2 regions of the Streptomyces sp. NPDC006384 genome follow, and region 1 is predicted to be linked to the other one. Evidence: riboswitches for the same ligand, from Rfam matches in the RefSeq annotation. Region 1 holds a riboswitch; the other holds the start of a gene.
What was found. A riboswitch is a leader RNA that binds a small molecule or an ion and turns the genes downstream of it on or off. The one in region 1 is predicted to bind S-adenosylmethionine.

Region 1 (14,189 bases):
CTGGTCACCGACGAACTGGACCGGATGAGCCGCATCGTCGAGGACCTGCTGCTGCTCGCCAAGGCCGAACGCCCCGACTTCGTGCGGCCCGAGCCGGTCCAGGTCGCCGAACTCACCGCCGACGTCTACGTCAAGGCCCGCACCCTCGGCGACCGGGACTGGGTGCTGGACCAGGTCGCCGACCGCGAGGCCCGGCTCGATCCCCAGCGGATCACGCAGGCGATGGTGCAGCTCGCGCAGAACGCCGTGCAGCACACCACCGCCGGCCGGACCATCCGCATCGGCTCCCGCGCCGACGGCCCCCGCCTCGAGCTGTACGTCGCCGACTCCGGCCCCGGCGTCCAGCCGCAGGACGCCGAGGTGATCTTCGAGCGCTTCCGGCGCGGCACCGCCCGGCGCGGGGTGCGCGGATCCGGCGCCGGGCTCGGGCTGTCGATCGTCAAGGCGATCGCCGAGGGCCACGGCGGGCGGGTCGCCCTGCGCACCACCGAGGGCGGCGGGGCCACCTTCGTCCTGACAATCGATTCCGACTGACCGCGGAAGAGGCACGTCCATGAACCGCATCCTCATCGTCGAGGACGAGGAGCGCATCGCCTCCTTCGTCGAGAAGGGCCTGCGCGCCAACGGCTTCACCACCACCGCCGTCGCCGACGGCGACGCCGCCTACGAGTACGCCCTCACCGGCGGCTTCGACCTGGTCGTCCTGGACATCGGGCTGCCCGGCCGGGACGGCTTCACGGTCCTGCGCGAGCTGCGCGAGTCCCGGGTGACGACCCCGGTGATCGTGCTGACCGCCCGCGACTCCGTACGGGACACGGTGGCCGGCCTGGAGGGCGGCGCCGACGACTGGATGACCAAGCCGTTCCGCTTCGAGGAACTCCTCGCCCGGGTACGGCTCCGGCTGCGTACGGCGGCCCGGGCGCCCGAGGTGACGGTGCTGAGGTCCGGCGACCTCTCCCTGGACCTGCGTACCCGCCGGGCGCGCGCCGGGCAGCGGACGGTGGACCTGACGGCCCGTGAGTTCGTGCTGCTGGAGCTGTTCCTGCGGCACCCGGGGCAGGTCCTGTCCCGGGAGCAGATCCTGTCCCACGTGTGGGGCTACGACTTCGACCCCGGCTCCAACATCGTGGACGTCTATGTGCGGGCGCTGCGCAAGAAGCTGGGGGCGCAGCGGGTGGAGACGGTGCGGGGCATGGGGTACCGGCTGCCGGGCTGACCGGTTTTTGTGTGAAGTTTCCTTCATGCCGGGCTCATCGGGGGCTCACCGCCCGGGACGAACCTCGATGGCGTGACGTCGAACCTCCGCCTCACGGCGGCCCTCTGCGTGGCGCTGTCCCTGTGCGCGCTGCTGGCGGTACCCGCCAACTTCCCCGCCCTCGGCGGCGACGCGCGTCTCACCCTCGCGGTGTTCGCGCTCGCCGCCTGCGCCTGGATCGCCACCCCGATCGACGACACCTACATCGCGCTGGGCGCCGGACTCGCGCTGACCGCGACCGGCGTGATCAGCAGCGACACCCTCTTCGGCACCCTCGGTGACGACACGGTGTGGCTGCTGATCTGCGCGTTCGTCCTGGCCGCCGCGGTCACCCGCACCGGGCTCGCCGGGCGGGCGGCGGCGTTCCTGGTCGGCGGGGCGCGCACCGTACGGCAGTTGGTGCACCTGACGACGGCCGCGCTGGTCGTGACCGCGTTCGCGGTGCCGGCCACCTCGGGGCGGGCGGCGCTCGCGCTGCCGGTGTTCCTCGCCCTCGCCAAGGCGCTGGCCGACCGGAAACGCCTGGTGGTGATGCTGGCGCTGCTGTTCCCCACCGTGATCCTGCTGTCGGCGGTGGCGACCCTGATCGGCGCGGGCGCGCACCTGATCACCGTGTCGGTGCTGTGGGAGGCGACCGGGGACCGGATCGGCTTCACCCAGTGGCTGCTGCTGGGGCTTCCGTTGGCGGTCGCCTCCTCCCACCTGGCTGCGGAGACGGTCCTGTTGACCACCACGCGCAGGGCCGACCGCAAGGGCCCGGTGCACATCACCGCCGAGGAGATACAGCGGCACAGCGAGAGCCCGGTCACCGGCCCGTGGACCCAGGCGGAGAAGCGCTGCGCCCTGCTGCTGGCCACCGTGGTCGCGCTGTGGTGCAGCGAGCCCCTGCACCACGTCTCCCCCGCGGTGGTGGCACTGATCGGCGCGGTCGTCGCCTCCACCCCCGCGCTCGGCACCGTCCGGCTCAAGGACGCGCTCAGGACCGTGCCCTGGTCGCTGCTGCTGTTCATGGCGGCGACCATGGCGATGGGCGTCGCGCTCGCCGACTCCGGCGCGGCGAAGTGGCTGGTGTCGGGGCTGCCCGCACAGGTCGCGCCGGCCGTCTTCCTCGGCGTCGTCATCGCCGTCAGTACGGCGGCCCACCTGGTCCTGCAGTCCCGCTCGGCCCGCTCATCGGTCCTGGTCCCCCTGGTGATCGCCGCCGCCGTGGGGGCCGGGGTCAACCCGGTCGCCGCCGCGCTCGCGTCCACCGCCGCCGCCGGCTTCTGTCACACCCTCCCGGCCTCCGCCAAGCCGGTCACGCTCTTCTCCGACATCCCCGGCACCCCCACCTACACCCCGCGCGACCTGCTGCGGCTGTCCGCCGTCCTGGCACCGCTGACCGCCGCGCTCGTGCTGTTCTTCGCCGCCGCCGTCTGGCCGCTGCTCGGCGTACCCGTGACCCGATGAAGGAGTCCTCCATGTCCTCCGCACCGCCCGCGTCCCCCGCGTCCTCCATGCTGGGCCGTGTCGTCGTGGCCCCCAGCGGCTTCAAGGAGTCCCTGTCCGCCCAGGCCGCCGCCGACGCCATCGCGGCGGGCGTCCGCCGGGTCCTGCCGTATGCCGAGATCGACCGCATCCCGCTCGTGGACGGCGGCGAGGGCACCGCCACCGCGCTGGCCGCCGCGACGGGCGGGCGGCTGGTCGCGCTGGCCGCCACCGGCCCGGTCGGCGAACCCGTCGGCACCCACTTCGCGCTGCTCGGCGGCCGGGACACGGCGGTGGTGGAGATGGCGGCCGTGGCAGGCCTGTCCCTGGTCCCCCGCGCCCTGCGCGACCCGGGCGCCACCACCACGTACGGCGTCGGCGAACTGCTCCGCGCCGCGCTCGGCACGGGGGCGCGGCGCGTCCTGGTCGGCTGCGGCGACTCGGGCACGTCCGACGGGGGCGCGGGCGCCCTCCAGGCGCTCGGGGCCCGGCTGCTGGACGCCGACGGCTTCGAACTCCCGCCCGGCGGACGGGAGCTGGTCCGCCTCGCCCGCGTCGATCCGTCCGGTCTGGACCCCCGGCTGAAGGACACCGAGCTGCTGGTCGCCTGCAACCCGTTCAACGTGCTGTGCGGAGAGCGGGGCGTGGCCCGGGTGTTCGGCCCGCAGAAGGGGGCGACGCCCGCGCAGGTCGAGGAGCTGTCGGCCGGGCTGGAGAACTGGGCGCGCGTCCTCACCCGCGACCTCGGTGTCACCGGGGTCGACCTGCGTACCGGCCCCGGCACCGGCGCTTCCGGCGGGCTGGGCGCGGGACTGGCCGCCGTCGGGGCCCGGCTGCTGCCCCGCTTCGACGTGCTGCTGGACCACCTCGACCTGGACGCCCGCCTGGCCCGCGCCGACCTGGTGCTCACCGCGGAGGGCGCCCTGGACCGCCAGACGCCGCGCGGCAAGGTGCCGGCCGAGGTGGCCCGCCGCGCCAAGCTCCACGGCCGGCCCGTCCTCGCCCTGGCCGGCACGCTCGGCGAGGGCGCGCACGAGGTGCCGGGGGTGGACGCCTTCCACGGCATCATGCCGGCGCCGATGGCGCTGGCGGACGCGCTGGTGCGTGCCGCCGAGCTCCTGACGGACGCGACGGAACGCGCGCTGCGGATGATCCTGCTGGGGTCACGGCTGCCGGGCCGGGCGGCTCAGGCGGCAGCGGCACCGGTCGTGGCCGAGGTGGTGTCGGGCACGCAACGTCCGTCCTCGGTGCGGTAGTTCCACCGGGCGCCGTCGCGCACCAGCTCCTTGACGGCGTTCACGAACCGCTCGACGTGCTCGTCGGGGGTGCCCGCGCCGAAGCTGACCCGGATGGCGTTGAGCGACCTCTCCCCCGGCGCCGCCTCGGGGGCGCCGCACTCGCCCTGCGTCTGCGGGGCGCTGCCGAGCAGGGTGCGCACCAGCGGGTGGGCGCAGAACAGACCGTCGCGCACACCGATGCCGTACTCGGCGGAGAGCGCGGCGGCGAAGTGGGAGCTGTTCCAGCCCTCGACGACGAAGGAGAGGACGCCGACGCGCGGCGCGTCGTCGCCGAAGAGCGAGAGCACCCGCACCTCGGGCACCTCCGCGAGCCCTTCGCGGACCTTGCGGATCAGGTGCTCCTCGCGGGCGACCAGCGTGTCGAACCCGGCCTCGGTGAGCGCCCTGCAGGCGGAGGCGATGGCGTAGGCGCCGATGACGTTGGGCGAGCCGGCCTCGTGGCGGGCGGCGCTGTCGTGCCACCGCACGTCCACGCCGCCGTCCGCGCGCCGGGAGACGCTGCGGCTGGCGCCGCCGCCCGCGAGGTACGGCTCGGCCTCCCGCAGCCAGTCGGCACGGCCCGCGAGGACGCCGGCGCCGAAGGGGGCGTACAGCTTGTGCCCGGAGAAGGCCACCCAGTCCACGTCGAGGTCGCGCACGTCGACCGGGTGGTGCGGGGCGAGCTGGGCGGCGTCCAGCACGATCCGGGCGCCGTGGGCGTGCGCGGCGGCGGCCAGTTCCCGCACCGGCCACAGCTCGCCGGTGACGTTGGAGGCGCCGGTGACGCAGACCAGGGCGGGCCCGTGGGGCTCGCGGGCGGCGAGGGCGCGCTCCAGGGTCTCGACGGCCTGCGCCGGGGTGCGCGGGGCGTCCAGGTAGGTCACGTCGGCGTCCCGCCAGGGCAGCAGCGAGGCGTGGTGCTCGGTCTCGAAGACGAAGACCCGGCAGCCGGCCGGGAGGGCGGCGGCGAGCAGGTTCAGCGAGTCGGTGGTGGACCGGGTGAACACCACCTGGTCGCTCTCCCGGCAGCCGAGGAACTCGGCGACGGTCCTGCGGGCGTTCTCGAACAGGTCGGTCGACAGCTGCGACAGGTACCCGGCGCCCCGGTGCACGCTGCCGTAGTACGGGGCGTAGGCGGCGACGTCGTCCCAGACCCGCTGGAGCGCGGGCGCGCTGGCGGCGTAGTCGAGCGCGGCGTAGACGACCTCGCCGCCGGTGACGAGCGGGACGGTGACGTCCCGGCCGAGGACGGGCAGCGGGGCACGGACGGACGGGTCGGCGGCGACGGCGGAGACGGACATGGCGGTACTCCCGTGAAGGCAGGCGGCGTCACCACGCGAGCGCGCACGGCTCGAGCGTGGGACGTGAAGGAAAAGGGGATGCCGAGGCGGGGCTCTGCGGCCCTATCGCATTCGCTGATTCACGGAAGACTCCCTCGGAACGACCCAGGACCCCTGGACCCACACTCCCGAGAAGCGTGCGAGGGGTCCGCGCTTGCCGTAGACCTCGCTGCCTACGGCCTGGTCTTCACCCGGGGCACCCCGCCACGGACGGAGGGTTGCCGGACAGTCGGCCGGGGCCTCATGACTGTCACTCATGACCTGGCAAGGAACGTACGTGAAGTGATCGCCGTCCCGCAACCCGTGTCCGGATCGCGGGACGGACGTCACAGGAGGGCCGTCACAGGAGGGCCGTCACAGGAGGGCCGTCAGGCGTTGCTCACCGCGACCCAGCGCTCCAGGACCCGCCGTGCGGCACCCGAGTCGATCGCCTCGGCGGCCCGGTCCATGCCGGCCCGGATCTGCTCGGCCAGCGGCCCGTCACCGGGCGCGAGGGCCACCAGCGCCGCCGCGGAGTTCAGCAGCACCGCGTCCCGCACCGGTCCCCTCTCGCCCGCCAGCAGACGGCGGGCGACGTCCGCGTTGTAGGAGGCGTCGGCGCCGCGCAGCGCCTCGACCGGCACCAGGTCGAGGCCGACGTCCCGCGGGTCGAAGGTCTCCTCGGTCACCCTGCCGTCCCGCACGACCCAGACCCGGGAGGTGGAGGTCGTGGTCAGCTCGTCGAGGCCGTCGTCGCCGCGGAAGACCAGGGAGGAGTGACCGCGCCCGGCGAAGACACCGGCGATGATCGGCGCCATCCGGGCGTCGGCGACCCCGATCGCCTGGGACTTCACCCGGGCCGGGTTGGTCAGCGGGCCCAGGAAGTTGAACACCGTGCGGACGCCGAGCTGGCTGCGCGCCGCCGCCACGTGGCGCAGCGCCGGGTGGAACTTCACGGCGAAGCAGAAGGTGATGCCCGCCTCGTCCGCGACCTGGGCCACCCGCTTCGGCGTCAGCTCCAGATTGACCCCGAGCTTCTCCAGGACGTCGGAGGCCCCGGACGCCGAGGAGGCGGCCCGGTTGCCGTGCTTGACGACCTTGGCGCCCGTGCCGGCCACGACGATCGCCGACATGGTGGAGATGTTGACGGTCCTGGCGCCGTCGCCGCCGGTGCCGACGATGTCGACCGTCTCCCCCGGCACCTCGATCACGTTGGCGTGCTCGTACATGGTGCGGACGAGGCCGGAGATCTCCTCGACCGTCTCCCCCTTGAAGCGCAGGCCCACCACGAAGCCGGCGATCTGCGCGTCGGTCGCCTCGCCGCGCATGATCACGTCCAGCGCCCAGGCCGTCTCGTCGGCGGACAGGTCACGTCCGTCCAGCAGTCCGTTCAGCAGGGCGGGCCAGGAGCGGCCCGCCGCGGTGTCGCCTCCAGCGGGGGTCACAGCGCTCATCAGCCGCTCCTGAATCGTGTACGTCGTGGAAGGAAGGTGCGCTCCCACCCTATCCAGCCCCGGGCACGGCGAAGGGCCCCGTCCGCGGAACGGACGGGGCCCTTCGACCGTGGTGTGGCGACGCTGGAGGGTCAGTGGTGGCCGTGGCCCTTCGTGATCTCCTTGTACTCCTCGACGGTCGGCTTCGGGATCTGCGACCCCTCGCCGTAGTACGCCTTGCTGAGCTTGGCCCGGAGCTTCTCCATGGCCTTCGGCTTGCGCTCGACACCGTTCTCGTCGACCGTCGGGCCGATCTCGGCCGGCTTGTACTGCTCGTGCGCCGTGAGGGTGTACATGGCGCCCTGGCTGAGCGGCTCGTGGACCTCGATGAACTCACCGTGCGGCAGGCGCTTGATGATGCCGGACTCGCGTCCGTGCAGCACCTTCTCCTTGTCGCGGCGCTGGAGGCCGAGGCAGATCCGCTTGGTGACCACGAAGGCGACGACCGGGCCGACGAAGAACCCGATCCGCACGAACCAGGTGACCGCGTTGATCGACAGGTGGAAGTGCGTGGCGACGATGTCGTTGCCACCACCGATCAGCATGATCATGTACGCGGTGACCCACGCGACACCGAAGGCCGTACGGGTCGGGGCGTTGCGCGGACGGTCCAGGATGTGGTGCTCGCGCTTGTCCCCGGTCACCCACGACTCGATGAACGGGTAGAGGGCGATGACCGCGAGGAAGATACCGAAGATCACCAGCGGGACGAACACGCCGAGGACCAGCGTGTGACCCCAGAAGTTGATCTCCCAGCCCGGCATGGCGCGGACCAGACCCTCGGCGAAGCCCATGTACCAGTCGGGCTGGGCGCCGGTGGACACCTGGTCGGGCCGGTAGGGGCCGATGTTCCAGATCGGGTTGACCGTCACGAGGCCGGCGATGGCCGCGATCACACCGAAGACCAGGAAGAAGAAGCCTCCGGCCTTCGCCATGTAGACCGGCAGCAGCGGCATGCCGACGACGTTCTTGTTGGTCTTGCCGGGGCCCGCGAACTGCGTGTGCTTGTGGTAGAAGACCAGGATCAGGTGGCCCACCACCAGGCCGAGCATGATGCCCGGCAGCAGCAGGATGTGCACCGAGTAGAACCGGGCCACGAAGTCGTGGCCGGGGAACTCCCCGCCGAACAGGAACATCGAGATGTACGTGCCGACGATCGGCACGGACAGGATCGCGCCCTGCGTGAAGCGGACACCGGTGCCGGAGAGCAGGTCGTCCGGGAGCGAGTAGCCGGTGAAACCGGTGAACATGCCGAGGACGAACAGCAGGAAGCCGAACAGCCAGTTGATCTCACGCGGCTTGCGGAACGCGCCGGTGAAGAACACGCGCATCATGTGCACGAACATGCCGGCGAGGAAGATGATCGCCGCCCAGTGGTGGATCTGCCGGATGAGCAGACCACCCCGGATGTCGAAGCTGATGTTCAGCGTCGAGGCGTACGCCTCGCTCATCAGCTGGCCCTGCAGCGGCACGTACGAGCCGTGGTACGTGACCTCATTCATCGACGGGTGGAAGAACAGCGTCAGATACACACCCGTGAGGATGATGATGATGAAGCTGTACAGACACACTTCGCCGAGCATGAACGACCAGTGGTCGGGGAAGATCTTGCGCATGTTGGCCTTGGCCAGGGAGTAGATCCCCAGCCGGCCGTCGGCCCAGTCGGCGACCCGTTCGCCGGCCGGTGCCTTCCCGCGGGCGCGGGACGTATTGGTCGCTGTCGTGCTCATCCGCGCTCCCAGAATGCAGGACCGACGGGCTCTTCGAAGTCGCTGAGCGCCTCGAGGTAGCCCTCGTCGTTCACGCCGATGCGCAGCTGCGGCAGGGCGTGACCGGCGGGACCGAAGATCACCCGGGCACCGTCGGAGAGGTCGAAGGTGGACTGGTGGCAGGGACACAGCACGTGGTGCGTCTGCTGCTCGTACAGGGAGATCGGGCAGCCCACGTGGGTGCAGATCTTCGAGTACGCGACGATGCCCTCGTGCGACCACTCGAGCTCGCGCTTGTCCTTGATGTTCTCCGGCTGGATCCGGACGATCATCAGGGCGGCCTTGGCGATCTCGGTCTGGAACTCCTCGTCGTGCTCGTCCAGGCCCTCGGGCTTGGCGAAGGTCAGCGAGCCCACCGCGACGTCGGAGGGACGCAGCGGCTCGTTGGTGTTCATGTTGACGAGCAGCTTGCCCTTGGACCACAGGGTGTGGCGCAGCTTGGTGCCGGGCTTCGGACCGAGCTCGGCCAGCAGGACGACACCGGAGAGCGGCACCAGGGTGAGCGCGCCCAGCATCGTGTTGCGGATCAGCTTCCGGCGCCCGATCACGGACTCCTTGGCGCCCTGCCTGAAGTCCGCGTGGACCTTGGCACGGACCTCGGGGTCCGCCTCGATCGGGTGACGCTCGTCGGCGACCTCCTCGTCGGACATCAGGGTGCGCGCCCAGTGGACGGCGCCCGCGCCGATCGCGAAGAGCGCCACGCCCAGCGTCAGACCGAGCGCGAAGTTCATCGCGTTCACGTGCCCGACGGGGAACACGTAGATCGACTTGTCGTGCGGGATCGTCACGAACGAGGCGATGAAGCCGATGGTGGCCAGCATCGACAAGGTGAACATCAGCGCGACCGCGCGCTCGGACCGCTTGGCGGCCCGCTCGTCGACGTCCTGGATCCGGTGCTCGTGGGGCGGCAGCCCCGGGTCGGCGAACGGGTGGTTCTCGTCCGCGACCTTCACCGCACCGTGCGGGGTGCCCTGCTCAGCCGGCAGGTTCTCTTCTGGGATGTCTTGGCTACTCATGACTTCTTGGCCTTTGCGGTCCGAGCGGCGACCCACACGGCGACGGCGATGCAGCCGCCGAGGCCGAAGATCCAGCCGAAGAGGCCCTCGCTGACCGGCCCGAGGCCGCCCAGCGAAAGACCGCCGGGGCTGACGGTCTCGTCACTGTTGACCGCGTTCAGGTAGGCGATGATGTCCTTCTTGTTCTGCTCCGACATCGTGGTGTCGGGGAAGGAGGGCATGTTCTGCGGGCCGGTCTGCATGGCCTCGTAGATGTGCTTCGGGTCGACGCCCTCGAGGGTGGGCGCGTACTTGCCGTGCGTCAGCGCGCCGCCCTTGCCGGTGAAGTTGTGGCACTGCGCGCAGTTGGTGCGGAACAGCTCACCGCCCTTGGCGGCGTCCGCGCCCTCCGGACCGTACTTCTCCTCGGTGGGGACGGCCGGGCCGGCGCCCAGAGAGGCGATGTAGGCGGCCAGCTGGTCGATCTCGGCCTGGGAGTAGATCACCTTCTTGCGCGGGACCTGAGCGCCCGGCTGCTGGGCCGGCATACGACCGGTGCCCACCTGGAAGTCGACGGCGGCGGCGCCGACGCCGACCAGGCTCGGGCCGTCGGTGGTGCCCTGACCCCCGGTGCCGTGGCAGCTGGCACAGCCGACGGCGTAGAGCTTCTTGCCCTCGTCGATGGCGAGGGACTGGGCGGTTTCATCGGCCTGCGCCTTGTCCGCGGGTGCGAACGCGGCGTACAGCCCCCCTGTGCATGCCAGCGCGAGGAGTAGGACGACGAGCGCCGCCAGCGGGTGGCGTCGTCGTGCGGAGAGCTTTTTCACGGATTACCCCGGTGTCAGGATCTTCTGCGTCGATGCTTCTGGTATTGCGCGGGTGCGTGCCGCGACTACTTGATCATGTAGATCGTGGCGAAGAGGCCGATCCAGACGACATCGACGAAGTGCCAGTAGTAGGACACGACGATGGCGGCGGTCGCCTGCTCGTGGGTGAACCTCCGGGCCGCGTAGGTGCGGCCGAGGACCAGCAGGAAGGCGATGAGGCCGCCCGTCACGTGCAGTCCGTGGAAGCCGGTGGTCAGGTAGAACACCGAGCCGTACGGGTCCGACGAGAGCGAGAGGCCCTCGTGCTTGACCAGCTCGGTGTACTCGTACACCTGGCCGCCGATGAAGATCGCACCCATCACGAAGGTGACGATGAACCACATCCGGAGCTTCTTCACGTCCCCGCGCTCGGCCGCGAACACGCCGAGCTGGCAGGTGAGGGAGGAGAGCACCAGGATCGTGGTGTTCGTCGCGGAGAACGGGAAGTTCAGCGCGTCGGCCTTCTCGGACCAGAAGTCCGGGCCGGTCACCGATCGCAGGGTGAAGTACATCGCGAAGAGGGCCGCGAAGAACATCAGCTCGGAACTCAACCAGATGATGGTTCCGACGCTGGTGAGGTTCGGCCGGTTGACCGACGGGTGCGCGTGCCCGGTTTCTACTGTCGTTGCTGTCGCCACGACCGACATTATGTCGGTCGCTTATCCCGCCCTCACCCCGGGGGGTGCCGTTCGGTGTGTTCACCCCCTCTGTAGTGCCCGTATGGCCCATCGAACGGCCCGTCGAAGCCGTGTCCGAACCAGTGTTGACGGGCCGTGGGAGGGAGTAGCATCCGGCGCAACGGGCACGACAGTCCCCACCGCGTATCGGAGGAAGCATGCAGGCGACCGCCACGGTGCTGGTCTACAGCGACGACTCCAACACCCGCGAACAGGTGCGGCTCGCGACCGGCCGCCGGCCGGCTCCGGACGTGCCCGTGGTCGAGATCGTGGAGTGCGCCACGCCGGCCGCCGTCGTCAGGGAGCTGGACAAGGGCGGCATCGACGTCTGCGTCCTGGACGGCGAGGCGGTGCCCATGGGCGGCATGGGGCTGTGCCGGCAGATCAAGGACGAGGTCTTCGGCTGCCCGCCGGTGCTGCTGCTCATCGCCCGGCCGCAGGACGCCTGGCTGGCCACCTGGAGCCGCGCGGAGGCCGCTGTGGCCTCCCCGGTGGAGCCGGTGGAGTTCGCGGGCGCACTGGCCTCCCTGCTGCGGCAGAAGCGACTGCAGGGCGTCTAGGGACGTCCGGGAGGGCGCGCCGCCGGGGGCGCACCGTCCCCGGCGGCGCCGTCACACGCTCTCCGGGCGCAGCCGGGCCTGTTCCGCCGTGCCGGGGGCGTTGACCGTGCCGCCCGTCAGCGCGCTCCCCTCACGCCACTTGGCCCAGTCCAGGTTCCAGTCGCCGAAGCCGTTGCCGAAGGACTCCATGGTCTCGCCCTCGGAGTTGATCACCTCGACGAGGTCGCCCTCCTGGACCGCGCCGAAGAACCACTCGGCGTTGTCGGTGCTCATGCCCACGCAGCCGTGGCTGACGTTGGCGGAGCCCTGGGAGGCGACGGACCAGGGGGCGGCGTGCACGTACTCGCCGCTCCAGGTGACCCGGGTGGCCCAGTACACCGGCAGGTCGTACGACTCCGAGGAGCCCTCGGCGATGCCGACGGTGCTGCTGCGCATGCGTACGAAGGGCTCCTTGCCCAGCACGACCTTGACGCCGTTGCGGGTCTCGAAGCCGGGTTTGCCGGTGGTGACGGGGATCTGCCGGACCGCCTCGCCGTCCCGGTAGACCGTCAGGGTGTGCGCGGCGGCGTCGGTGACGGCGACGACGCGGTCGTCCGTCGTGATCTTCAGGGGCTTCGCCCTGCCGCCCCACATCCGGTCGCCGATCTTGATGCCCTCGAGGGTGCTGCGGACCTGGATGGTGGCGTGGGCGGGCCAGTACTCCTGGGGCCGGTAGTGGAGCTTCTTGTCGTCCACCCAGTACCAGGCGCCCTGCACCGCGGGCGTGGACTCGACCTTCAGGGCGCGCTCCACTATGGCGCGCTGGGCCTTGTCGGCGACCGGCCGGCTCAGTTCGGCGGTGACGGGCTGGCCCACACCGTAGGAGCCCGCCCGGGGGCCGAAGGAGACGTCCAGGGTCTGTTTCGCGGTGGGGCTGCCCGTGTCGAAGGTGAGGACCTTGCGGCCGGGTGCCCCGTCACCGTCCTCGGTGCTGACGCGCACCGTGTAGCGGGCGTTCGCGGCCAGCGGCGAGGTGCTGTGCCAGCGGGCTCCGTCGGCGGAGAGTTCGCCCGCCACGTAGCGGCCCGACGCGTCCACGGCCGTGACGTCCGTGATGCGCCCTCCGGCGCCCTCGGCGACGACCTCCAGGGGCTTGTCGGGGTCGGCTTTCTTCCCGGCGTCCGTGGGGGCGTTGAAGCTGATCTGGCCGGCCGCGTCGTAGGGCGTGGCCGACAGCGGGTGGCCGTCGTCGCCCGTGCAGGCGGTGACGCCCGCGCCGAGGGCCAGCGCCAGCAGGGTGCAGCCGACGACCGTACGCCCCCGCGCCTGGAAGTGAACCGTGTCGCTCATGGCCTCACGCTAGGGAGCGGCGTCGGTGGCGGCACCACGGACTGACCCGGAAGAGTGAGGGCCGCTACGGCAGACGAAGGGGCCCGGACGCTCCTGACGGAGTGTCCGGGCCCCTGTACGCCGAACGCGTGTTACTGGGTGCGGTTCTCACCGCGGTAGTACTCGAAGACCCAGCCCCACAGGCCGATCAGGATGACCGGCAGTGAGAAGTACATCAGCCACCAGCCGACGGCCACGGCCAGGAAGGAGAGCGCGGCACCGATGCCGAGCGACAGCGGCTGCCAGCTGTGCGGGCTGAAGAACCCGAGCTCGCCCGCGTCGTCCGCGACGTCCGCTTCCTTGTTGTCCTGCGCGCCCGCGTCGACCCGCCTGGCCGTGAAGGCCAGGTAGAAGCCGATCATGAGGCACAGGCCGAAGGCCAGGAAGAGGGCCGTGGCTCCGGCCGGCTCCTTCGCCCACACGCCGTACGTGACCGCGACGGCGAGGATGAAGAGGCTCAGCCAGAGGAAAATCTTGCCCTGGATCTTCACTTGCCGGCCTCCTTGCCGCCAGCGAGGGTCTTCTCACCGTGACCGACGTTCTCGAGCTGGTCGAGCGCGGAGATCTCCGGGTGGTGCAGGTCGAACGCGGGGGATTCACTGCGGACGCGCGGCAGCGTGAGGAAGTTGTGCCGCGGCGGCGGGCAGGAGGTCGCCCACTCCAGGGAGCGGCCGTAGCCCCACGGGTCGTCCACGCCGACCGGCTTGCCGTACTTGGCCGTCTTCCAGATGTTGTAGAAGAACGGCAGGATCGACATGCCGAGCAGGAACGAGGCGATCGTCGAGATCGTGTTCAGGGCGGTGAAGCCGTCGGCCGCCAGGTAGTCGGCGTACCGGCGCGGCATGCCCTCGGCGCCCAGCCAGTGCTGGACCAGGAACGTGCCGTGGAAGCCGACGAACAGCGTCCAGAAGGTGATCTTGCCCAGGCGCTCGTCGAGCAGCTTGCCGGTGAACTTCGGCCACCAGAAGTGGAAGCCGGCGAACATCGCGAAGACCACGGTGCCGAACACCACGTAGTGGAAGTGCGCCACCACGAAGTACGAGTCGGAGACGTGGAAGTCCATCGGCGGCGAGGCCAGGATGACACCGGTCAGACCACCGAAGAGGAAGGTGATCAGGAAGCCGGTGGACCAGAGCATCGGGG
Region 2 (14,189 bases), on a different contig from region 1:
CCAGGAACTCGCGGACCGCGGCGTCGGGCAGGAAGCGCACCCACGGGAACGCCTCGGGGAAGACGTGCGTGAGGATCTTCACGGCCTGCGGGTCGCTCCTCATCATCGCGACGAAGATCCGGGTCGTGGAGTCGACCACCTGAACGGCCTCTTCGGCGCGGGCCGCCGTGGTCAGGTACAGGTCTTCGGCGTCACGCCGGTGCAGGCGGATGCCGTGGCCGGCACTGTCCTGCATACGGGCCACCGTGTCCTCGGGCTTCTGGAGCAGCTCCGAGAAGTTCGCTTCGACAGGCGTGATGGTCATGACTTCAAAGTCACTTCAGAAGTGCGGTCGTCGCCAACCCGCACAGCAATCGTCGGCAGTCGGGGGGGCGGGCCCCGGGCGACAATGGGCGCATGGCCGATCTCGACGTCCTCCGTGCCCGTTTCGCCCGTGCTCTGGAGGGAGCCCGGCGCCCCGGCTCCGGCCCGGACCCGGCGCCGTACGCCGACAATCTGCTCGACCGCTGGCAGGAGCCGCAGCGGCGCTATCACACGGTCGCCCACCTGACCGCCGTCCTGGACCGCGTCGACGTGCTGGAGGAGTACGCCGACGATCCGGACGCGGTCCGGCTGGCCGCGTGGTTCCACGACGCCGTGTATCTGCCCGAGCGGTCCGAGAACGAAGAGCGCTCCGCCCGCCTCGCAGAGCGGGCGCTGCCCGAGGCCGGGGTCCCGGCGGGGAGGACCGCCGAGGTGGCCCGGCTGGTGCGGCTCACCGTCTCCCACGACCCCGCCGACGACGACCGCAACGGACAGGTGCTGTGCGACGCCGATCTGGCGGTCCTCGCCTCGCCGCCGAGCGCGTACGCCGTGTACACGGCCGCTGTCCGCGAGGAGTACCACTTCGTGCCGAACGACGCCTTCCGCGAGGGACGGTCCGCGGTGCTCCGCCGGCTGCTCGGCCTGCCGCGGCTGTTCCGCACCCCGTACGGGCAGCGGGAGTGGGAGGCGACGGCGCGCTACAACATCGCCGGGGAGCTGGAAATGCTCTCGTCCGGGGACAGCCCGGCCCCGTAGCCTGCCCGGCATGCTGAGCATGGGCGGGGATCAGGTGGAGGAGGCCGTCGCGAGCGCCGTGGCACTGCTGCGGACGGCGACGGACCGGGACTGGGAGGCGGTGCGGGCCGGGCGGCTGGAGTGGAGCTGCCGGTACACGGCGGAGCATGTCGCCGATGATCTGATCGCCTACGCCGGCCGCCTCACCTTTCACCCGGGTCGCGGGGAGGAGACGCGGTTCGCCTACGGGCTGCGCCGCTGACGGCCGCCGCCCTTGCGGCGGCGCAGTCCCGCCGCGTGCAGCAGCCGCACCACCTCGCGGCTGCTGACCTCCCGCGCGCCGGCGGCGACGACGTCCGCGTACCGGTGGGCGGGGATGTCGTAGTGGTCGCGCTCGAAGGCGCGGCGCGGCACGCCCAGCCGCTCGGCGAACGCGTGCAGTTCGGCGTAGGAGTCGTCGCTGACGAGGTGCGACCACATCCGGCCGTGTCCCGGCCAGGCGGGCGGGTCGATGTAGACGGCCACCGGGGCTCCCTACGAGGTCTGCGTGCCGCCGGTGACGGCGCCCAGCGAACCGACCGGCGCGACCTTCACGCCGGCCTTGCCGCACACCCAGTGCGGGTCCGGGCCGAGTTCCGGCTCGACGTCCAGGGCGTGCGGGTCGCCGGAGCCGCACACCGGGCACAGCGGCCAGCGGCCGTACCGCTCCAGCAGGGCGTCCTGCACGTCCTGCGCGACCAGCCCGGCCACGAACTCCACGCCCTCGGGCCACTGCTCGACCCACCAGCGCCGCTGCACGACCGACTCCTCGACGAGCGAGACGACGTCCGCCTCGGCCACCTGGCCCGTCACGAGGTCGGCGAGCACCAGGGCGCGCGCCGCGTGCAGGGCCTGTTCCAGGGGGCTGATGGGGTCCATGCACCCATTGTGCGCACTCTTGACCCGCGGACCGAAACGAAAATATCTTTCACGAGTGCCCGATGAAGTGAAGGAAACTTTCGCGAGTGCGGAGAGTACGGAGAGTACGGCGAGCGCGCCGAGTGCGGTGAGTGCCCCCGGCACCGCGAACGCCGCGAACGCCGCGAACGCCGCGAGCGCCGCGAGCGCCTCCCGTGGCCGCCGTGCCGGCGCGGGCGGGAGCGCGCCGCCCGCGCCCGCCGCCCTCGCGGCCAAGGTCCGCACGCTGGGGCCGTCGATGACGCGTTCCATGCAGCGGGTCGCCGAGGCCGTCGCGGACGACCCGGCCGGCTGCGCGGCGCTCACGGTGACCGGACTCGCCGAGCTCACCGGCACCAGCGAGGCGACCGTCGTACGCACCGCCCGTCTGCTCGGCTACCCCGGCTACCGCGACCTGCGCCTCGCGCTGGCCGGGCTCGCCGCGCAGCAGCAGTCGGGACGGACGCCCGCCATCACGACCGACATCGCGGTCGACGACCCGATCGCGGACGTCGTCGCCAAGCTGGCCCACGACGAGCGGCAGACCCTCGCCGACACCGCCGCCGGCCTGGACACCGTGCAGCTCGGCGCGGCCGTCGCCGCGCTCGCCGCCGCCCGGCGCACCGACGTGTACGGCATCGGCGCCTCGGGCCTGGTCGCCCAGGACCTCACGCAGAAACTGCTGCGCATAGGGCTCATAGCCCACGCGCCGAACGACCCCCACCTCGCCGTCACCAACGCGGTGCAGCTGCGCGCCGGGGACGTCGCCGTCGCCATCACGCACTCCGGGTCGACGGGGGACGTCATCGAGCCGCTGCGGGCCGCCTTCGAACGCGGCGCGACGACCGTCGCGATCACCGGCCGCCCCGACAGCCCCGTCACGCAGTACGCCGACCACGTGCTGACCACGTCCACGGCGCGGGAGAGCGAGCTGCGGCCGGCGGCGATGTCCTCGCGGACCAGTCAGCTGCTGGTGGTGGACTGCCTGTTCGTGGGGGTGGCGCAGCGGACGTACGAGTCGGCCGCGCCGGCGCTGGCCGCTTCGTACGAGGCGCTGGCGCACCGGCACGGGCACCGCGGGAGACCGTAGGACCTTCCCGCGCCCCGGGACAAGACTGGCCAAGACTGGCACCGAAGGCGAAAAGAGCGGCTGGTTCATGACTGAGACCCCCCGACACCCCGATCTCCGTTCCCAGTTGGAGACGCTGACCACCGAGGCGTTCCGGCCCGAGCTGGCCGGGATCGACCGGATGTCCACGCTCGACATCGCGCGGCTGATGAACGGCGAGGACGCCACCGTGCCCGCCGCCGTCGCCGCGCGGCTGCCCGAGATCGCCGCCGCCGTCGACGCCGTCGCCGCCCGGATGGCCCGGGGCGGACGGCTGGTCTACGCGGGCGCCGGTACGGCCGGCCGGCTCGGCGTGCTGGACGCCTCGGAGTGCCCGCCCACCTTCAACACGGCCCCCGGGCAGGTCGTCGGCCTGATCGCGGGTGGCGCCGAGGCCATGACGACCTCCGTCGAGGGCGCCGAGGACTCCGCCGGGCTCGCCCGCGCCGACCTCGACGCGCTCGCCCTCACCCCCGACGACACGGTGGTCGGCGTCTCCGCCTCCGGCCGCACCCCGTACGCCGTCGGCGCCGTCGAGCACGCGCGGGCGCTCGGCGCGCTGACCGTCGGCCTGGCCTGCAACGCGGGCAGCGCGCTGGCCGCCGCCGCCGAGCACGGCATCGAGGTCGTCACCGGCCCCGAGCTGCTCACCGGCTCCACCCGGCTGAAGGCCGGCACGGCGCAGAAGCTGGTCCTCAACATGCTGTCGACGATCACCATGATCCGGCTCGGCAAGACGTACGGGAACCTGATGGTCGACGTCCGCGCCTCCAACGAGAAGCTGCGCGCCCGCTCCCGCCGTATCGTCGCGCTCGCCACCGGTGCCGCCGACGACGAGGTCGAGCGCGCCCTGACCGCCACCGGCGGCGAGGTCAAGCACGCCATCCTGGCGCTGCTGGCCGACGTGGACGGCCCCACGGCCGCCCGCCTCCTGGAGGACTCCGGCGGCCGGCTGCGCGCCGCGCTGGCCGCGGCGGCCACCTGAGCCCCGGGCACGCGGGCGGCGTGCGCACGGGCGGTCCGCCCCACCGGCCCCGTGTGCGACCCTGAGGAACATGAACCACGCCCAGCTGACCGCCCTGGGCCGCGCCCTGCGTCTCCTCGGTGAGCACGGCGAGGCCCTGACCGCCGACACCCCCGACGCCAAGCTGCACGAGATCCGCGCCGACCTGAAGCGCGCGCTGGACCGGCTGGAGGAGGGCGTCACGGCGGCCGCCCCGAGCACCCGCTGCCCCGAGCACCCGAACGGGCCGGTCGACGAGGCCGCCCCCGACCTGTGCCTGCTGTGCGAGACCCGCCGCCGCACCGCCCGCCGCGCCGAGTACGACGCCGAGTACGGCGGCGGCCCCCTCCCGGCCCGGCACACCGAGCCGGTGCAGTCCCGGTACGGGGTGCGCGGCGACCGCCCGCAGCCCCAGCAGCGCTGGCTGCCCGAGCTGTGGAACGGGCAGGCGTGGCAGCTGTGCGGCACCCCGCGCCGCGACCGCCGCGAGGCCGAGCTGTACATCGCCGCCCAGCTGCGCGCCCCGCGCGCGGCCATGGCGTACCGGCTGGTGCACGAGTTCACGGACTACGAGGTGCTGCGCGTGTGGGGGACGCCGGTGCGGGTGGACATCGAGCCGATGGGCGGCGGCGCCTTCGGCTGAGCCCTTCGGCCGAGGCTTTCGGCTGAGCCCTTCGGCCGGGCACCGCGCCGGTGGACGGGGCCGCGGGAGGGGTCAGCGGACGACGTCGAAGACGTTCTTCTGGATGCCGTTGGCGTAGGTCTCGTGCTCGACGAGCCTCAGCCGCTGGGTGTCCTTGTCCGTGTCGCTGAACAGCCGCTTCCCCGCTCCGAGGAGCAGCGGGAAGACCAGCAGGTGGTAGCGGTCGATCAGACCGGCGTCCGACAGGGCCCGGTTGAGGGCGGCGCTGCCGTGGACGATGAGCGGGGCGCCCTCCGTCTCCTTCAGCGCGGCGACGTCGTCGAGCGAGCGCAGGATCGTGGTCTCGCCCCAGTCGTCCACCAGATCGCCGTCGGTGAGGGTGGTGGAGACGACGTACTTCGGCATCGTCCTGTAGTCGGCGAACTCCTCCATGTCCGGCCAGACCGTGCTGAACGCCTGGTAGCTGACCCGGCCGAGCAGCAGGGCACCGGCCTCCTTCTGTTCCCGGCCCTTGATCTCGAACGCCTCGGGGAGGAACTCCACGTCCTTGAAGGTCCAGCCCGAGTTCCGGTAGCCGGGCTCGCCGCCGGGAGCCTCCATGACTCCGTCGAGCGAGACGAAGGCGGTGCTGATCAGGGTGCGCATCTGGTCGTCTCCTGGGTGTGCGGTGGCACGGGGCATCCCGCGGTGCGTTCATCTTGTACGACTACGACCGTGGCGACCGCGAAAACTCATCGGCCGCGGCGGATCTTCCCGGGAACGCGCCCGAGGGCGGCACCCCCGGCCTGTGGCCAGGAGTGCCGCCCTCGGTACCGAAGGACGGTCGATCAACCGGAACCGGTCGATCAGAAGTCCATGTCACCGCCCGGCATGCCGCCGCCGGCGGGCGCGGCGGCCTTCTCCGGCTTGTCGGCGATGACGGCCTCGGTGGTGAGGAACAGCGCGGCGATGGAGGCGGCGTTCTGCAGCGCGGAACGGGTCACCTTCGCCGGGTCGATGATGCCCTCGGCGATCATGTCGACGTACTCACCGGTCGCGGCGTTCAGGCCGTGGCCGACCTGGAGGTTGCGGACCTTCTCCACGACGACGCCGCCCTCGAGACCACCGTTGACGGCGATCTGCTTCAGCGGGGCCTCCAGCGCGAGCTTCACGGCGTTGGCGCCGGTCGCCTCGTCACCGTCGAGCTCCAGCTTCTCGAAGACCTGGGAGGCCTGCAGCAGGGCCACGCCACCACCGGCGACGATGCCCTCCTCGACGGCCGCCTTCGCGTTGCGCACGGCGTCCTCGATGCGGTGCTTGCGCTCCTTGAGCTCGACCTCGGTGGCGGCACCGGCCTTGATGACGGCCACGCCGCCGGCCAGCTTCGCCAGGCGCTCCTGGAGCTTCTCGCGGTCGTAGTCCGAGTCGCTGTTCTCGATCTCGGCGCGGATCTGGTTGACCCGGCCCTGGACCTGCTCGGCGGAGCCGGCGCCGTCCACGATCGTGGTCTCGTCCTTGGTGATGACGACCTTGCGCGCCTTGCCCAGCAGGTCGAGCGTGGCGTTCTCCAGCTTGAGGCCGACCTCCTCGGAGATGACCTCGCCGCCCGTGAGGATGGCGATGTCGCCGAGCATGGCCTTGCGGCGGTCGCCGAAGCCCGGGGCCTTGACGGCGACGGACTTGAAGGTGCCGCGGATCTTGTTGACGACCAGGGTCGACAGGGCCTCGCCCTCGACGTCCTCGGCGATGATCAGCAGCGGCTTGCCCGACTGCATGACCTTCTCCAGGAGCGGGAGCAGGTCCTTGACGTTGGAGATCTTGGAGTTGGCGATCAGGATGTACGGGTCGTCGAGGACGGCCTCCATACGCTCCATGTCGGTGGCGAAGTACGCCGAGATGTAGCCCTTGTCGAAGCGCATACCCTCGGTGAGCTCCAGCTCCAGACCGAAGGTCTGGGACTCCTCGACGGTGATGACGCCTTCCTTGCCGACCTTGTCCATGGCCTCGGCGATCAGCTCGCCGATCTGGGTGTCGGCGGCGGAGATGGAGGCCGTGGAGGCGATCTGCTCCTTGGTCTCGACGTCCTTCGCCTGCTCCAGCAGGGCGGCGGAGACGGCCTCGACGGCCTTCTCGATGCCGCGCTTCAGGGCCATCGGGTTGGCGCCGGCGGCCACGTTGCGCAGACCCTCGCGCACCAGGGCCTGGGCCAGAACGGTCGCGGTGGTCGTACCGTCACCGGCGACGTCGTCCGTCTTCTTGGCGACTTCCTTGACCAGCTCGGCGCCGATCTTCTCGTACGGGTCCTCGAGCTCGATCTCCTTGGCGATGGAGACACCGTCGTTGGTGATCGTGGGCGCGCCCCACTTCTTCTCGAGGACGACGTTGCGGCCCTTGGGGCCGAGCGTCACCTTGACGGCGTCCGCGAGCTGGTTCATGCCGCGCTCGAGGCCGCGCCGCGCCTCCTCGTCGAACGCGATGATCTTGGCCATGTGAAGTGGTCCCTCCAGGACTGGGGGTGATTCCTTCGGACCGCGCCCGCGCCCGCGACGGACGGCTCGCCGGCCCCGTGGTTCCTTCCCACGTCGGCCCGCGGGCCTCACCGACCCGGTCCTTCGTTGTCACTCTCACCTTCAGAGTGCTAACGCCAATGATTAGCACTCGACCCGCCCGAGTGCAAGGTGCGCCCGCGTAGCGGGCTCGTCGAGGGGTGGTGGTCGGGTGACGGGCGGGCGCAAGCGCCTATGGGGATCGGGGGGCGGGTCCGCCGCCCGCGAACACCGGCCGGACACGGGCCCGGGACCGGAGCCGGGGCAGGGTCCTCCGGGTCCGGGCAGGCCGAAGGGCCCGCACCCAGGTACGGGTGCGGGCCCTTCGGGGAAGACCGTTGACTTGCGGTGGCCGCGCGTCTCAGGCGCTGAGGCGGACCATGTCGGCCTGCGGGCCCTTCTGACCCTGCGAGATCTCGAACTCGACCCGCTGGCCTTCTTCGAGGGTGCGGTAGCCGTCCATCTGGATCGCGCTGTAGTGGACGAAAACATCCGCACCACCGTCGACCGCGATGAAGCCGTACCCCTTCTCCGCGTTGAACCACTTGACGGTGCCCTGAGCCATGCCTAACTCCCCTATTACTGGCCCTTGCGCAGATCCACACTTCGCGGATCCGGGTCAGACCTCACCCCCCAATGGGCGGGGGCGTGCGCCGGAACGCGTCGACCGCGGCTGAATGTATCTGCCCAACTGCCGTCTGCAACAGGTCACTCGGACGAGAAATCTGGACGCACCCGGTCCGGAAAATGGCGAAGTTTCACCTGATGACGGGTCAAGTCGGGCCGCGCAAAGTGAACAAAGGCCGCGAAATGCGCCACATTTTGGCTGCATCTTGTCGGGCGCGCGGAGAGAAAGCGAAGGCGCCGGCCCGGTGACCGGGGGCGCGTTCCCCAACTCTACCGCGCCCAATCACATGGAATTACCCCCTCCGCTTCTCTTGCGGAGGGGGTAATCCGGGGAACTCTGCGTGACGCCGTTCACCGAAGGTGACGGCGGGCCGGCCGGGGGGCCGGGCGGCGGTCAGCCGCCGGCGACCGCCGGGATGATGGAGACGCCCGCGCCGTCCGGCGTCGCGGTCTCCAGCCCCTGCTCGAAGCGGACGTCGTCGTCGTTGACGTAGACGTTGACGAAGCGGCGCAGCTTGCCCTGGTCGTCCAGGACGCGGGCGGCGATGCCGGTGTGGTTCTTCTCCAGGTCGGAGATGACCTCGGCGAGGGTGGCGCCCTCGGCGGCGACCTCGGCCTTCCCGCCGGTGTAGGTGCGCAGGATGGTGGGGATGCGAACGGTCACGCTCATGCGAGGCCAGCCTCTCGGAAGGAGTCCAGGTCGGGGCGGATCGTCGCGGTCAGGCCGGTGCCGGCCACCGCGTCGAGGGTCTTGAGGCCGTCGCCGGTGTTGAGGACGACCGTGGTGAGCGACGGGTCCAGGACGCCGTCCTCGATCAGCTTCTTCGTGACGCCGACCGTCACACCGCCCGCGGTCTCCGCGAAGATGCCCTCCGTGCGGGCGAGCAGCTTGATGGCGTCGACGACCTGCTCGTCGGTCACGTCCTCCACCGCGCCGCCGGTGCGGCGGGCGATGTCCAGGACGTAGGGGCCGTCGGCCGGGTTGCCGATCGCCAGCGACTTGGCGATGGTGTTCGGCTTCTGCGGGCGTACGACGTCGTGCCCGGCCTTGTACGCGGTGGACACCGGCGAGCAGCCCTCGGCCTGGGCACCGAAGATCTTGTACGGCCGGTCCTCGACCAGACCGAGCGCGATCAGCTCCCGCAGGCCCTTGTCGATCTTCGTGAGCTGGGAGCCGGAGGCGATCGGGACGACGATCTGGTCGGGCAGCCGCCAGCCGAGCTGCTCGCAGATCTCGTACGCGAGGGTCTTGGACCCCTCGGCGTAGTACGGGCGCAGGTTGACGTTGACGAAGCCCCAGCCCTCGCCGGCCGGGTCGCCGATCAGCTCGGAGCAGAAGCGGTTGACGTCGTCGTAGTTGCCCTCGATGCCGACGAGTTCACCGCCGTAGACGGCGGCCATGACGACCTTGCCCTGTTCCAGGTCGTGCGGGATGAACACGCAGGAGCGCAGGCCGGCGCGGGCGGCGGCGGCGCCGACGGCGCCGGCGAGGTTGCCGGTGGAGGAGCAGGACAGGGTGGTGAAGCCGAAGGCGCGGGCGGCCTCCAGGGCCTGGGCGACGACGCGGTCCTTGAAGGAGTGCGTCGGGTTGCCGGAGTCGTCCTTGACGAACAGGCCGCCGGTGACGCCGAGTTCGCGGGCGAGGTTGTCGGCCTTGACCAGCTTGGTCCAGCCGGGGTTGATGTTCGGCTTGTCGGCCACGTCGGCGGGGACGGGCAGCAGGGGGGCGTAGCGCCAGATGTTCGCGGGGCCCGCTTCGATGCGCCTCCGCAACTCCTCGGTGTCGTAGGCCGAGAAGTCGTAGGCGATCTCCAGCGGGCCGAAACACTCCTCGCAGGCGAAGACCGGGCCGAGCGGCACGCGGTGACCGCATTCGCGGCAGGAGAGCGCCACGGCGGGACCCAGGTCCACGGAGGGGGCGGGGGAAGCGGTGTCGTCGGCGTTGCTTGCGACAGTCTGCACAGCCATGTGAGGCGAGGCCCTTTCTCCTCATCTTCCTCACGACGCATCTCGCCGTGAGACGGATTTGGCACCTTCCCTAGCCGGGAGCCTCGCGCTGCGATCGACCGTGACTCAGGTCTGCGAGAACCGGCTGGAGGGTTGCCGGGGCTTCATCGGGCCGTGTCCCTCTGCCCCTCTGGATGAGCGGTATGTGGTTGTTTTTCGCATGTCACGTGGGGCCCCGGCATGCACCGGCCGCCCGCGTTGTTCAAGACTGTAACCGAAGGCCACGACAGTTGAGATAGTCGTCCGAACCGCGAGATGGATCACAGAGGAGCCCACCGACCGTGCTGGAAGAAGTCGAGCGCTGGCTGGACGCACGCTCCTGGTCCGTGGCGGACCGCCCGCTCGGCCGGATCATGGCCGCCAAGCGCGCCACGGGTCAGACGGTCAGCGTGGTGCTGCCCGCGCTCGACGAGGAGGCGACCGTCGGCGACATCGTCGCGGTGATCCGCCGCGAGCTGATGGAGCGCGTCCCCCTCGTCGACGAGCTCGTGGTCGTGGACTCCGGCTCGACGGACCGCACGGCGGCGGTGGCCGCGGCTGCGGGGGCGCGCGTCGTCCACCGCGACGGGATACTCCCCCGCATACCGGCCGTTCCCGGCAAGGGCGAGGTGCTGTGGCGGTCGCTGCTGGTCACCGGCGGCGACATCGTCTGCTTCGTCGACGCGGACCTGCGCGACTTCTCGGCGGACTTCGTCTCCGGCATCGTGGGCCCGCTGCTCACCGACCCGGAGGTGCACCTCGTCAAGGCGATGTACGACCGCCCGCTCGGCACCGCGGCCGGGCAGGGCGGCCGGGTCACCGAGCTGATGGCCCGCCCGCTGCTCAACCTGCACTGGCCGCTGCTGGCCGGCTTCGTCCAGCCGCTCGGCGGCGAGTACGCGGCCCGCCGCTCCCTCCTGGAGCGTCTCCCCTTCCCCGTCGGCTACGGGGTGGAGCTGGGCATGCTGGTCGACGCCCTGCACCTGGTGGGCCTGGACGCCCTCGCGCAGGTCGACGTCGGCGTCCGCCGGCACCGGCACCAGGACGGGCAGGCCCTGGGCCGCATGTCCGCCGCGATCTACCGCACCGCCCAGCTCCGGCTGGCCCGCGGCCACCTGGTCCGGCCGGCCCTGACCCAGTTCGAGCGGGGCGAGGCCGGTTTCGAGCCGCGCACCTACCCGGTGGACACGGAGGAACGGCCCCCGATGACCCAGATCGCGGAGTACGCGGCCCGCCGGGTGGCGTGAGCCGGCCGGAGTGCGGGGCGCGCCGTCCGTGGGCGCCGGATCCCCGGTGCCCCTTCACCGGGGTGACGGGGGGAACGTTTGAGGTTCTCGGGGCCGGGCTACGTTGAGGCTTATGGCTTCAAGCTTCGGTGCAGCTCAGGTGCTCGTCGCCTCCAACAGGGGGCCTGTCTCGTACGAGGTGGGGGAGGACGGTTCGCTGCGTGCCAGACGCGGCGGCGGCGGTCTCGTCTCCGGTCTGTCGGCCATCGGCCCGGACGCGGGCGCGCTGTGGGTGTGCTCCGCGCTGGGCGACGGCGACCGCGAGGCGGTGCGGCGCGGGGTGGGCGAGGACGGCGTGCGGATGCTGGACGTGCCGGCCGACGTGCACGCGGACGCGTACAACGGGATCGCCAACTCGGTGCTGTGGTTCGTGCACCACATGCTGTACCAGACGCCGCTGGAGCCCGTCTTCGACGCGGAGTTCCGGCGGCAGTGGGCCTCCTACGAGGCCTTCAACCGGGCCTTCGCCGAGGCGCTGGCCGAGGAGGCCGCCGAGGGCGCGGTCGCGATGGTGCAGGACTACCACCTGACGCTGGTGCCGGGGATGCTGCGCGAACTGCGGCCCGACCTCAGGATCGGCCACTTCTCGCACACGCCGTGGGCGCCGGTGGAGTACTTCCGGATGCTGCCGGACGACATCGCCGGGCAGGTGCTGCGCGGCATGCTCGGCGCCGACCGGCTCGGGTTCCTCACCCGGCGGTGGGCCGACGCGTTCACCGCCTGCTGCGACGCGCTGGTGGGCGGGCTCGGCGGCACGGAGATCGGCGTGCACGGGCTGGGCGCGGACGGGGAGTTCCTGCGGAAGCGGTCGCACGAGGCCGATGTGGACGAGCGGATGGCCGCGCTGCGGGAGGAGATCGGCCGGGCGCCGGACGGCGGTGCGCGCCGGACGGTCGTGCGGGTGGACCGGACCGAGCTGTCCAAGAACATCGTGCGGGGGCTGCTGGCCTACCGGCAGCTGCTCGTCGACCGGCCCGAGTGGCGGGAGCGGGTCGTGCACGTCGCGTTCGCCTACCCGTCACGGCAGGACCTCGCCGTGTACCGGGAGTACACGGCCGAGGTGCAGCGGGTCGCGGAGCAGATCAACGCGGAGTTCGGGACGGCCGGGTGGAAGCCGGTCGTGCTGCACGTGAAGGACGACTTCGCGCGGTCCCTGGCGGCGTACCGGCTGGCGGACGTGGCGCTGGTCAACCCGATCCGGGACGGGATGAACCTGGTGGCGAAGGAGGTGCCGGTCGTCTCCGACGAGGGGTGCGTGCTGGTGCTGTCGCGGGAGGCGGGGGCGTACGAGGAGCTGGGCGACGACGCGGTGGTGGTGAACCCGTACGACGTCGCCGGGACGGCAAAGGCGCTGCACGAGGCGCTGTCCGTTCCGCCCGGGGAGCGGGCGGAACGGTCGAAGCGGCTGGCGGCGGCGGGGACGGCGTTGCCTCCGGCGCGGTGGTTCCTGGACCAGCTGGAGGCGCTGCGGGGCTGAGCCGCGTCGGCCGCCTACTGCTGCGGCACGGGGCAGGTGCCGGTGTCCGCGCCGATGGAGTTGATCTCGGCGTTCGACCGCGGGTCGTTCGCGTAGTCGAGCTGGTTGGTGCACTTCAGGTCCAGCGCGAGGTCGCCCGACGAGGCTTTGTCTCCCTTCGGCGCGGGGCAGGTGCCGGTTTCCGCGCCGATCGAGTTGATCTCCGCGTTCGACCGCGGGTCGTTCGCGTAGTCCAGCTGGTTGGTGCACTTCAGGTCCAGCGCGAGAGCCTTCGAGGGGGCGCCGGCGCCCTTCTGCGGCTGCGGGCAGGTGCCGGTGTCCGCGCCGATCGAGTTGATCTCCGCGTTCGACCGGGGGTCACCCGCGTAGTCCTTCTGGTCCGTGCACTTCGCCCCCTCCTTGCCGGGGGCGGCGGACGCCGCGCCACCGGCGGACGCCGAGCCGCCGGCGGAAGCGCCCGTCGTGGTGGTGGGGGACTGCGCGGCGGTGGGGGACTGCGCGGCGGTCGTCGCCGAGGGGGAGGACGCGGCGCCGTCGGCGGTGCCGCCGCCGTCGCAGGCGGTGAGCGTCAGACCGGCGGCCAGGACGGCGAGGGCGAGCACCGAGAACTTGCGAGCGGGCATGACGTTGTCCTCCACGGTTGGGGGCCGTATCGACCGGCCTTACGGTTCGGAGGAGCGCCCGGCACACGACCCGGTTGCCTCGCCCGTGGCGTCCGGACAGGTCTGTGACACTCGCAGACATCCTCGTGACATCGGCGTCAGGCCAGGCGTTCCGCGAGGGTCCTCAGGAGGGCCACCACCCCGGCCGGGCCGTCCACCTCCAGGTCCGCGCGTTCCCGCAGTTCCGTCACCTCGTCGCTGCCGCTGCACACCAGGAGTCCCGGGATGCCCTCGGCGCGCAGGGTGCCGACGGCCGCGAAGGCGGGGAGGTCGCCGAGGTCGTCGCCGGCGAAGAGGACGGACGCGGCGCCCCTCTCGCGGGCGTACTCGCGCAGCGCGACGCCCTTGTCCATGCCGGGCGGGCGCAGCTCCAGTACCAGGCGGCCCGGTTCGACGACGAGGCCGTGGCGGGCGGCCAGGTCGGCCAGGGGGCCGCGCAGGGTGTCGAAGGCGCCCTGCGGATCGGCCGCGCGGCGGGTGTGCACGGCGACCGCCCGCCCCTTCTCCTCGATCCGGACGCCCTGCCCGGCGCCGGCACCGGCGGCGTCCAGCAGTCCCGGCAGTTCGGCGCGGACGGCGGCCACCCCCGGGTGGGGCGGCGGGGCGGTGACGCGGCCGGTGGCGGCGTCCCAGCGCTCGGCGCCGTAGTGGCCGAGGACGACGAGGTGGTCGAGGCCGGGGACGCCCGCGAAGCCTCCGTGGTGGACGGCGACCTCGGCCGGCCGGCCGGTGATCACCGCGACGGAGGCGACCTTCGGGGCGAGCGCGGCGAGGGCCGGGACAGCGTCCGGGTGGGCGCGCGCCTGGTCGGGGTCGGGCACGATCGGGGCGAGCGTGCCGTCGAAGTCGAGTGCGATCACCGCGCGGCCGGGGCGGGCGAGGAGGGCGTCGAGCCCTT

Region 2: another riboswitch for S-adenosylmethionine. It lies ahead of thrC (threonine synthase); the one in region 1 lies ahead of ACFYOJ_RS06975 (aminotransferase class V-fold PLP-dependent enzyme).

What each region holds. Positions count from the first base shown of each region.
Region 1 covers NZ_JBIAHR010000004.1:208,998-223,186, forward strand. Annotated here, with positions in the region: gene ACFYOJ_RS06955 (ATP-binding protein) at 1-534, shown strand, start outside; gene ACFYOJ_RS06960 (response regulator transcription factor) at 554-1,216, shown strand; gene ACFYOJ_RS06965 (SLC13 family permease) at 1,289-2,704, shown strand; gene ACFYOJ_RS06970 (glycerate kinase) at 2,752-3,978, shown strand; gene ACFYOJ_RS06975 (aminotransferase class V-fold PLP-dependent enzyme) at 3,909-5,300, opposite strand; SAM riboswitch class IV at 5,485-5,601, opposite strand; gene trpD (anthranilate phosphoribosyltransferase) at 5,708-6,772, opposite strand; gene ACFYOJ_RS06985 (cytochrome bc complex cytochrome b subunit) at 6,904-8,541, opposite strand; gene ACFYOJ_RS06990 (Rieske 2Fe-2S domain-containing protein) at 8,538-9,596, opposite strand; gene ACFYOJ_RS06995 (c-type cytochrome) at 9,593-10,402, opposite strand; gene ACFYOJ_RS07000 (heme-copper oxidase subunit III) at 10,468-11,088, opposite strand; gene ACFYOJ_RS07005 (hypothetical protein) at 11,277-11,678, shown strand; gene ACFYOJ_RS07010 (Ig-like domain-containing protein) at 11,730-13,007, opposite strand; gene ACFYOJ_RS07015 (cytochrome c oxidase subunit 4) at 13,139-13,537, opposite strand; gene ctaD (cytochrome c oxidase subunit I) at 13,534-14,189, opposite strand, start outside.
Region 2 covers NZ_JBIAHR010000003.1:342,281-356,469, forward strand. Annotated here, with positions in the region: gene ACFYOJ_RS05715 (hypothetical protein) at 1-304, opposite strand, end outside; gene ACFYOJ_RS05720 (hypothetical protein) at 397-1,059, shown strand; partial or broken gene ACFYOJ_RS05725 (GNAT family N-acetyltransferase) at 1,070-1,270, shown strand; gene ACFYOJ_RS05730 (DUF4031 domain-containing protein) at 1,282-1,563, opposite strand; gene ACFYOJ_RS05735 (hypothetical protein) at 1,573-1,956, opposite strand; gene ACFYOJ_RS05740 (MurR/RpiR family transcriptional regulator) at 2,222-3,064, shown strand; gene murQ (N-acetylmuramic acid 6-phosphate etherase) at 3,132-4,067, shown strand; gene ACFYOJ_RS05750 (hypothetical protein) at 4,138-4,728, shown strand; gene ACFYOJ_RS05755 (dihydrofolate reductase family protein) at 4,801-5,373, opposite strand; gene groL (chaperonin GroEL) at 5,574-7,196, opposite strand; gene ACFYOJ_RS05765 (cold-shock protein) at 7,615-7,818, opposite strand; gene ACFYOJ_RS05770 (MoaD/ThiS family protein) at 8,275-8,550, opposite strand; gene thrC (threonine synthase) at 8,547-9,848, opposite strand; SAM riboswitch class I at 9,867-10,028, opposite strand; gene ACFYOJ_RS05780 (glucosyl-3-phosphoglycerate synthase) at 10,169-11,113, shown strand; gene ACFYOJ_RS05785 (trehalose-6-phosphate synthase) at 11,226-12,629, shown strand; gene ACFYOJ_RS05790 (hypothetical protein) at 12,644-13,252, opposite strand; gene otsB (trehalose-phosphatase) at 13,390-14,189, opposite strand, start outside.